DNA from 2 places in the Serratia sp. 121840015-1 genome. Region 1 is predicted to be linked to the other one. Evidence: predicted binding sites of a transcription regulator. Region 1 holds the regulator's gene; the other holds the start of a gene.
What was found. The regulator ArgR, encoded in region 1, controls arginine synthesis, uptake and breakdown. The targets are predictions, from matches to a motif close to ANTGAATAAAAATACANT.
Positions count from the first base shown of each region.

Region 1 (4,772 bases):
TCTTCAACGCCGTTTTTGCCCAGTACCAGCGGTTGTGCGAAGAAGCGAGCGTATTTGCCGTCGCCTTCAACGTAAGCGCATTCCACCACGCCTTTCTCGCCCTGCAGCGCACGCACCAGAGACAGACCGAAACGTGCGGCCGCCTGGCCCATGGACAGCGTTGCAGACCCGCCGCCGGCTTTGGCTTCCACCACTTCGGTGCCGGCGTTCTGAATGCGTTTAGTCAGATCCGCCACTTCCTGATCGGTGAAGCTCACGCCTGGGATCTGCGACAGCAGAGGCAGGATGGTCACGCCAGAGTGGCCGCCGATGACCGGCACGTTCAGCTCTTCCGGCTGTTTACCTTTCAGCTCGGCCACGAAGGTGTTGGAACGGATGATATCCAGCGAAGTCACGCCGAACAGTTTGTTCTTGTCGTAAACGCCGGCTTTTTTCAGCACTTCCGCCGCGATGGCGACCGTGGTGTTAACCGGGTTGGTGATGATACCGATGCAGGCTTTCGGGCAGGTTTTCGCCACTTGCTCAATCAGGTTACGCACGATGCCGGCGTTAACGTTGAACAGGTCAGAGCGATCCATGCCAGGCTTACGGGCCACGCCGGCGGAAATCAGCACCACGTCCGCACCGTGCAGAGCCGGGGTCGCGTCTTCGCCGCTGAAGCCTTTGATTTTAACTGCGGTTGGGATGTGGCTTAAGTCGACGGCAACGCCTGGGGTAACGGGGGCAATGTCGTAGAGAGAGAGTTCAGAACCTGAAGGAAGCTGGGTTTTGAGTAGAAGGGCGAGGGCCTGGCCGATACCGCCAGCAGCACCGAGAACTGCAACTTTCATCCTATACTCCTTTATTATCTTAAATATATAAAGCGCCGTGAATGTGTTGGTTACGGACCTTAAGTTATTACACCTTTAAAAACAATAAATTAGCCAATTCTTGCCTGCAGGTGTAATAAAACGGCCGCTGTCGCGCCCATTTTAGATTAAATCGCTTACGCATGAAGGGCATAGCGCACATTAATCAAAAATAGTGCGAGGTTATTCACGAGCAAGTTAACCGGCCGTTACATTACACCCTTACGCAACATCAGAACAACATCATTTTAATAACATTTTATTTACCACCGCAGGCCGATTTTCCGTCGTCAAAAGGGCATATTCATCGCTGCCGGATTTTGTTAAAATGCCGTCCTTTCCTCGCCGCCCGGTCATGTTTATTTTCTTTGGGTCGGCCTTTGTTGCATAAAAATTCATCTATATGCATAATCATGACTTCCACTATCAACATTCCACGGTGCAAAATGCGTAATCCCGCAAAACAGGAAGATCTGATCAAGACGTTCAAAGCGTTATTGAAAGAAGAAAAATTCAGTTCTCAAGGCGAGATCGTTTTGGCGCTGCAAGAAGAAGGCTTCGAAAACATTAACCAATCCAAAGTATCGCGCATGCTGACCAAGTTCGGCGCGGTACGTACGCGCAATGCCAAAATGGAAATGGTGTATTGCCTTCCTGCCGAACTCGGCGTGCCGACCACCACCAGCCCATTGAAGAATCTGGTGCTGGACGTCGACCATAACGACGCCGTCGTGGTGATCCACACCAGCCCGGGCGCCGCGCAGCTGATCGCTCGCCTGCTCGACTCATTGGGTAAATCCCAGGGCATCCTCGGCACAATTGCCGGCGACGATACGATTTTCGTCACCCCCTCCAACGGCTTTACCGCTCAGAAACTGCATGAAGCTATTCTGGGCGTGTTCGAGCAAGAGCTGTGAAACCTGGCGCTAACAAAGTGCGGCTGTAGCCCGCACTTTGTTAGCGCTTCTTTAACCCCCGCGTTACCTTCCCTGCCTTCAACCGCGTTTAACACTGCTTTTTTATCCCTCAGCAACACATTTCCATGACATCTCTATGTAACCAGCAGTACCCACTGTGATCTTCCGCACTTTTGGTCAAAAGCACTTACCTCATTGAAATTACATAAATTTAACATCAAAAGATCGTTTTATGAGCGTTTTTTATTCCTTATGGTTATAAAAAATAAGGATCATGAGGTTAAAGTTTCACTAGCAACTGTTAGCTAACTATTAATTTTTCGCGTTACTAGCTGTATACTCATTTTCGTGAACTGAATCACAGTTCGTTGGAACTGATAAAAGAATACGATGAGGTGAGATGATGAAAATTAAAACTACCGTTGCAACCCTGAGCGTTCTGTCCATGCTTTCATTTGGTGCATTCGCAGCACAATCTGTTGACGCAACTCAGGCCGCAAAACTGCAGCCGGCCGGTGTGATCACCGTGAGCGGCGTTGCCGCAGCGCCTTCCGACATTCGCCAGGCGCTGTCCGACAAAGCTGACGCCAAAGGGGCAACCGCTTACCGCGTGATCGAAGCCCGCAATGACGGCAACTTCCACGCGACCGCTGAAATCTACAAATAAGTACCGGCATTACCCGGCAACGGGCAATACATCTCTGGAATCAAACGCTGTCGTAACGGCCTTCAAGAATAAAAATCGCTGCCAAGCCCTTCCAGGCTGTTATGACCAAGGATCGCTATCATGAACATGAAAACTACTGTTGCTGCACTCGGCCTGCTGTCTGTCATCTCCTTCGGCGCTTCTGCCGCCCAGTTGGTGACTAACGATCAGACCGCCAACCTGCAATCTATCGGCACCATTACCGTCAGCGGCATCGACGGCGCGCCGACCGACATTCGCCAGGCGTTGTCGGAAAAAGCCGACGCGAAAGGTGCGACCGCCTACCGCGTGATCGAAGCGCGTAATGAAGGCAACTACCACGCCACCGCCGAGATTTACAAATAACAACTCTGGGAACGGCTTTGCAGAGCTGATTACCCTCGTCACTGCCACTGCCGAGTTCTGACGCAAACGCCGATTTCCCAGAGACCCTCTCGTCGTCCTATCCGACGAACCCCGTTGCCCTCGCTCGCGAGGGCTTTTTTATGGACGTAAAAAAGGCCGCGAATGCGGCCCTTGGATTGTCTGATGCGGCTGAGCGATCAGTAGGTGACTTTCGGTTCCTGCTTTTTCGCCAGCGCGTCCAGCAGGCGATCGTGAATGCCGCCGAAGCCGCCGTTGCTCATCACCAGAATGTGATCGCCCGGCTGTGCGGTTTTCACCACCATGTCCACCAGCGTGTCGAGATCCGCGCTCCAGTGCGCCGGCTGCACGCAGGCATCCGCCACTTCCGCCACCTGCCACGGAATGTGGTGCGGCTGGAACAGGAACACTTCGTCGGCGCGGCCGAGCGAAGGCGCCAGATCGTTTTTGCTGATGCCCATTTTCATGGTGTTGGAGCGCGGTTCCAGCACCGCCAGAATGCGCGCCGTGCCGCCGACCTTGCCGCGCAGCGCGGCCAGAGTGGCGAGGATCGCCGTCGGGTGGTGTGCGAAGTCGTCGTAAACCGTGACGCCGTTGGCTTCGCCACGCAGTTCCAGACGGCGGCGGGCGTTGATGAAATCGCCCAACGCGCGGCAGGCGTCCGCCGGCTGCACGCCGACATGGCGGGTAGCGGCGATGGCCATCAGGCCGTTATGCATGTTGTGCTCGCCCACCAGCGCCCAGTTCACTTCGCCGACCTGTTCGCCGTCGAGGAACACCGCGTAATGGCTGGCGTCCGGCGTCAGCTTCTGCGCGCGCCAGGTACCCTCTTCCCCCACCAGCTCCTGCTCGCTCCAGCAGCCCATCGCCATCACCTGCTTCAGGTGGCTGTCGTTGTCCGGCAGGATGATCTTGCCTTTGCCCGGCACCAGACGCACCAGGTGGTGGAACTGTTTCTGGATGGCTTTCAGATCGTCGAAGATATCGGCGTGATCGAACTCCAGGTTATTCATGATCAGCGTGCGCGGGCTGTAGTGCACGAACTTGGAGCGCTTGTCGAAGAACGCGCAGTCATACTCGTCGGCCTCGATCACGAAGAACGGGCTGCCGCCAAGGCGAGCCGAAACGTCGAAGTTGCCGGGCACGCCGCCGATAACGAAGCCGGGCTGGTAGCCGCAGGCCTCGAGGATCCAGGTCGCCATGCCGGCGGTGGTGGTTTTGCCGTGGGTGCCGGCAACCGCCAGTACCCAGCGATCGCGCAATACGGCGTCGTGCAGCCACTGCGGGCCGGAAACGTAAGGAATGCCACGCTCCAGCACCGCCTCCACGCACGGGTTGCCGCGCGTCATGGCGTTGCCGATGATCACCAGATCCGGCGCCGGATCCAGCTGGGCTGGATCATAACCCTGAATAAGATCGATCCCCTGGTTCTCCAGCAGCGTGCTCATCGGCGGATAGACGTTGGCGTCCGAACCGGTGACGTCATGCCCCAGTGAGCGCGCCAGCATCGCCAACCCGCCCATAAAGGTGCCACAGATCCCAAGAATGTGAATGCGCATAGGTTTCTCATGTGAGTGCATCGAATGTCGGCATATTCTAACGCTCAGAATCGTCCAGAAGAAATGGATTTGCCTATGAATGGCGCGCATCTTTGGGCTACACTGCACGCGAAAACGTTGGCGGTTTGTTAACAGGCCGCTATCCATCCGTAGATTCAGGGATTGTGTCATGAAAACGTTAGGCGAATTTATCGTCGAGAAACAGCACGACTTCTCGCACGCCACCGGCGAGCTGACCGCGTTACTTTCTGCAATTAAACTGGGCGCCAAAATCATCCACCGCGACATCAACAAGGCCGGCCTGGTTGATATTCTGGGAACCAGCGGGGTGTCCAACGTACAGGGCGAAGTTCAGATGAAACTGGACCTGTACGCGAAC
Region 1 covers NZ_JBSEYF010000002.1:116,668-121,439, reverse strand. Annotated here, with positions in the region: gene mdh (malate dehydrogenase) at 1-830, opposite strand, end outside; gene argR (transcriptional regulator ArgR) at 1,295-1,765, shown strand; gene yhcN (peroxide/acid stress response protein YhcN) at 2,169-2,432, shown strand; gene yhcN (peroxide/acid stress response protein YhcN) at 2,553-2,816, shown strand; gene mpl (UDP-N-acetylmuramate:L-alanyl-gamma-D-glutamyl-meso-diaminopimelate ligase) at 3,014-4,393, opposite strand; gene fbp (class 1 fructose-bisphosphatase) at 4,563-4,772, shown strand, end outside.

Region 2 (4,772 bases), on a different contig from region 1:
TAATTACGCCGCGTCGGTTATCAGCGTGGCTTATTTCGCCGTTTTCTACTTATTTTGAGGTAGGGGAAAGCATAAAGCATTTCCCCTGCTAAATGTCGGGTTTATTGCCGACAAAAGTGATTGACCAGCTGGCCCAACAGTTTGCGCGTCGGTTCGATAAACGCGGTGTCGATATATTCGTCCGGCTGGTGGGCCTGATCGATGGAACCGGGGCCGAGCACCAACGTCGGGCAAACCTGCTGCACGAACGGCGCTTCGGTGCAGTAGTTGACCACCTGCGTGCGGGTGCCCAGTAGTTCCTCGATCACCGCCACCATGCGGTGGTCGGTCGGGCATTCGTAACCCGGCACCGACGCGTGCAGCTCTTCGATGGTCAGGCGGCCCGGCCAGCGTTGGCTCACCGGCTCCAATGCCTGATGCATCAGCTCGTTGATGTTGTCGAGCGTCATGCCGGGCAACGGGCGGATATCCAGGTGCAGCTCGCAGCAGGCGCAGATGCGGTTGGCCGCGTCGCCGCCGCTGATATGGCCGAAGTTCATGGTGGGATAAGGCACGGCGAACGCCGGGTTGTTGTAGCGCTCCTGCAGGGTTTTGCGCAGCTCCATCAGGCGGCCGATGGATTCGTGCATCAGATCGATGGCGTTGACGCCGCGCGCCGGATCGCTGGAATGGCCGGACTGGCCGACGATGCGAATGGCGTTGGCCATGTGGCCCTTGTGCGCACGCACCGGCTGCAGCGAGGTCGGTTCGCCGATGATGGCGAAATCCGGACGAATGGCGGTGGAGGCGGCGAAATAACGTGCGCCGGCCATCGTCGTTTCTTCATCTGCGGTAGCCAGAATGTACAGCGGCTTGGTCAGTTTGCTCGCGTCGATGTCGCGCACCGCATCCAGAATAAAGGCGAAGAAGCCTTTCATGTCGGCGGTGCCCAGGCCGTAGAGCTTGTTGTCGTGCTCGGTCAGGGTGAAGGGATCGCGCGTCCAGCGGCCTTCGTCGTAAGGCACCGTATCGGTATGGCCGGCCAGCAGCAGGCCGCCGCTGCCTTCGCCGATGCTGGCCAGCAGGTTGAATTTGTGGCGCGATTCCGGCACCGGCTGTACGTCGACGCGAAAGCCCAGGTCGGCAAACCATCCTGCCAGCAAGTTGATTAACGCCTCATTGCTCTGATCGAGGCCGGCATCGGTGGCGCTGATCGACTTCGTTGCGATCAACGCCCGGTACAGCTCAATAAATGGAGGTAATTTCATCTTCACTGTTGACAGCCTTTGGTTAGGATAGTATCAATATTCATGCATTTATTTTGAATAAAAATACAGTAAGCCGAAGCGTAAGGGAACCCGATACCCGGATGTTTATAAAAGCATCAACGCCTGGCTCCGTGGGTGAACGGCGCAACAACGCTGGCTAGCCCTGTTACCTGGGTCGCAAGCGACCGCACGTCAGTTTAGAAGGTGAAAGGCCACATGTTGAATACGCTGATCGTTGGTGCCAGCGGTTACGCCGGAGCGGAGCTCACGGCTTACCTGAATCGCCACCCACACATGAACATAACCGCTTTAGCGGTTTCAGCGCAAAGTGCAGATGCAGGAAAGTTGCTTTCCGATCTCCATCCCCAGTTGAAAGGCATCGTCGATCTGCCGCTGCAACCGTTGACCGACGTTGCCAAGGCGGCGCAGGGCATCGACGTGGTGTTCCTCGCCACCGCCCATGAAGTCAGCCACGATATCGCACCGGCCTTCCTGGCGGCGGGCTGCGTGGTGTTCGATCTGTCGGGCGCCTTCCGCGTGCAGGACGCCGGTTTTTATAGCCAGTATTACGGTTTCGAGCATCAGCATGGCACCCTGCTGGAGCAGGCGGTGTACGGCCTGGCGGAGTGGCAGAGCGACAAGATTAAACAGGCGCAGCTGATTGCCGTGCCGGGCTGTTACCCGACGGCGGCGCAGCTGGCGCTGAAACCGTTAATCGAAAAACAGCTGCTGAACCTCGACCAGTGGCCGGTGATCAACGCCACCAGCGGCGTTAGCGGCGCCGGTCGCAAGGCCAGCATGACCACCAGCTTCTGCGAAGTGAGCCTGCAGCCGTACGGTATTTTCACTCATCGGCACCAGCCGGAGATCGCCGCGCACCTGGGCGTGCCGGTTATCTTTACGCCGCACCTGGGCAACTTCCCGCGCGGTATCCTTGAAACCATCACCTGCCGCCTGAAGGCCGGCGTGACCGCGCAGGACGTCGCCGCCGCCTATCATGCCGCCTATGACGACAAGCCGCTGGTGCGGTTGTACGACCAGGGCGTGCCGGCGCTGAAAGCGGTGGTGGGGCTGCCGTTCTGCGACATCGGTTTTGCGGTGCAGGGCGAGCATCTGATCGCCGTAGCGGTGGAAGACAACCTGCTGAAAGGCGCGGCGGCGCAGGCGGTGCAATGCCTGAATATCCGTTTCGGCTTCCCGGAAACCCAGTCACTCCTTTAAACCAGCGTGAGTAAACAGCAATGAACCCGTTAATTATCAAGTTAGGTGGCGTGTTATTAGACAGTGAAGAAGCGCTGGAGCGTCTGTTTACCGCGCTGGACAGCTACCGGCAGCAGCATCAGCGTCCGCTGGTGATCGTGCACGGCGGCGGCTGCGTGGTGGACGAACTGATGAAGCAGCTCTCTTTGCCGGTGGTGAAAAAGAACGGCCTGCGGGTCACGCCGGCCGATCAGATCGACATCATCACCGGCGCGCTGGCCGGCACCGCCAACAAAACGCTGCTGGCGTGGGCGATTAAACATCAAATCAACGCCGTCGGCCTGAGCCTGGCGGATGGCGGCAGCGCGGTCGTGACCCCGCTCGATCCGGCATTGGGCCACGTCGGCAACGCGCAGCCCGGTTCGCCCGCGCTGCTCAATACCCTGCTGAGCGCCGGCTACCTGCCGGTGGTCAGCTCCATCGGCATCACCGCCGAAGGGCAGTTAATGAACGTGAACGCCGATCAGGCGGCGACGGCGCTGGCGGCGACGCTGGGGGCGGATCTGATCCTGCTGTCGGACGTCAGCGGCATCCTCGACGGCAAGGGGCAACGCATTGCGGAAATGACGGCGCAAAAAGCGGAACAACTGATCGCGCAAGGCATCATCACCGATGGTATGGTGGTGAAGGTGAATGCGGCGCTCGACGCGGCCCGCACCCTCGGCCGCCCGGTGGATATCGCCAGCTGGCGCCATGCCGATCAGCTTCCTGCTTTGTTTAACGGCGTGTCGATTGGCACCCGGATCCTCGCTTAATTTTAGAATTAGAAAGGAATAGATCATGCAAAACCAAGGCATCAAAAAAATCGTTCTGGCGTACTCCGGCGGCCTGGATACCTCGGCCATCATTCCATGGCTGAAAGAGAACTACGGCGGCTGTGAAGTGGTGGCGTTCGTGGCGGACATCGGTCAGGAGCGCAGCGATCTGGAAGGCGTGGAGCAAAAAGCCCTGCAGTCCGGTGCCTCTGAATGTCACGTGGTGGATCTGCGTGAAGAATTTATCCGCGATTACGTTTATCCGGTGCTGCAGACCGGCGCCCTGTACGAAGGCAGCTACCTGCTGGGCACGTCGATGGCGCGGCCGATCATCGCCAAGGCGCAGGTCGAGCTGGCGTTGAAAGTGGGCGCCGACGCGCTGTGCCACGGTGCGACCGGCAAAGGCAATGACCAGGTGCGTTTCGAGACCACCTACACCGCGCTGGCGCCGCAGCTGAAAGTGGTGGCGCCGTGGCGTGAGTGGAACCTGCGTTCCCGTGAAGCGCTGTTGGATTACCTGAAAGAGCGCAACATTCCGACCACCGCGTCGCTGGAAAAAATCTACAGCCGCGATGAAAACGCCTGGCACATCTCCACCGAAGGCGGCGTGCTGGAAAGCCCGTGGAATGCGCCGAACAAAGATTGCTGGGTATGGACCGTCGATCCGCAGGAAGCGCCGGATCAGCCTGAGCAGGTGACCGTTACCGTTGAGAAAGGCCGCGTTGTGGCGGTTAACGGTAAAGCGCTGTCGCCTTACCAGTGCCTGGAAACCCTGAACGCGCTGGGTGCCAAGCACGGCGTCGGCCGTATCGACATCGTGGAAAACCGCCTGGTGGGCATCAAATCCCGCGGCTGCTATGAAACCCCGGGAGGCACCATCATGGTGGCGGCGCTGCGCGCCGTCGAACAGCTGGTGTTGGATCGCGACAGCTTCAAATGGCGCGAGCAGCTGGGCCTGGAGATGTCCTATGTGGTGTACGACGGCCGCTGGTTCGCGCCGCTGCGCCGCTCGCTGCAGGCTTCTGCCGAAGCGCTGGCGGAAGAGGTGAACGGCGAAGTCGTGCTGCAGCTGTACAAAGGCCAGGTGACGGCGACCCAGAAGAAATCGGCCAACAGCCTGTACTCCGAAGAGTTCGCCACCTTCGGCGAAGACGAAGTTTACGATCACAGCCACGCGGGCGGCTTTATTCGCCTGTTCTCTCTGTCTTCACGCATCCGCGCGTTGAACGAGAAAAAGAATAAATAATCGATTGGCGTGACTCTGCAAGGGCGCAGCATGCTGCGCCCTTTCGCATAAAAATTCAGGAGTAAGATATGGCACTTTGGGGTGGACGGTTCACTCAGGCGGCGGATCAGCGGTTCAAGCAACTCAACGATTCGCTGCGGTTCGATTATCGCCTGGCGGAGCAGGATATCGTGGGCTCGGTGGCCTGGTCGAAGGCGCTGGTGACCGTTAACGTGTTGACGGCAACGGAGCAACAGCAGCTGGAGCAGGCGCTGAATGCGCTAC
Region 2 covers NZ_JBSEYF010000008.1:12,026-16,797, reverse strand. Annotated here, with positions in the region: gene argE (acetylornithine deacetylase) at 102-1,247, opposite strand; gene argC (N-acetyl-gamma-glutamyl-phosphate reductase) at 1,464-2,468, shown strand; gene argB (acetylglutamate kinase) at 2,489-3,262, shown strand; gene ACUXAC_RS24250 (argininosuccinate synthase) at 3,288-4,508, shown strand; gene argH (argininosuccinate lyase) at 4,577-4,772, shown strand, end outside.
Region 2: a site for ArgR is predicted at 1,300-1,317, ahead of argC (N-acetyl-gamma-glutamyl-phosphate reductase). Genes of this name have one in related genera too.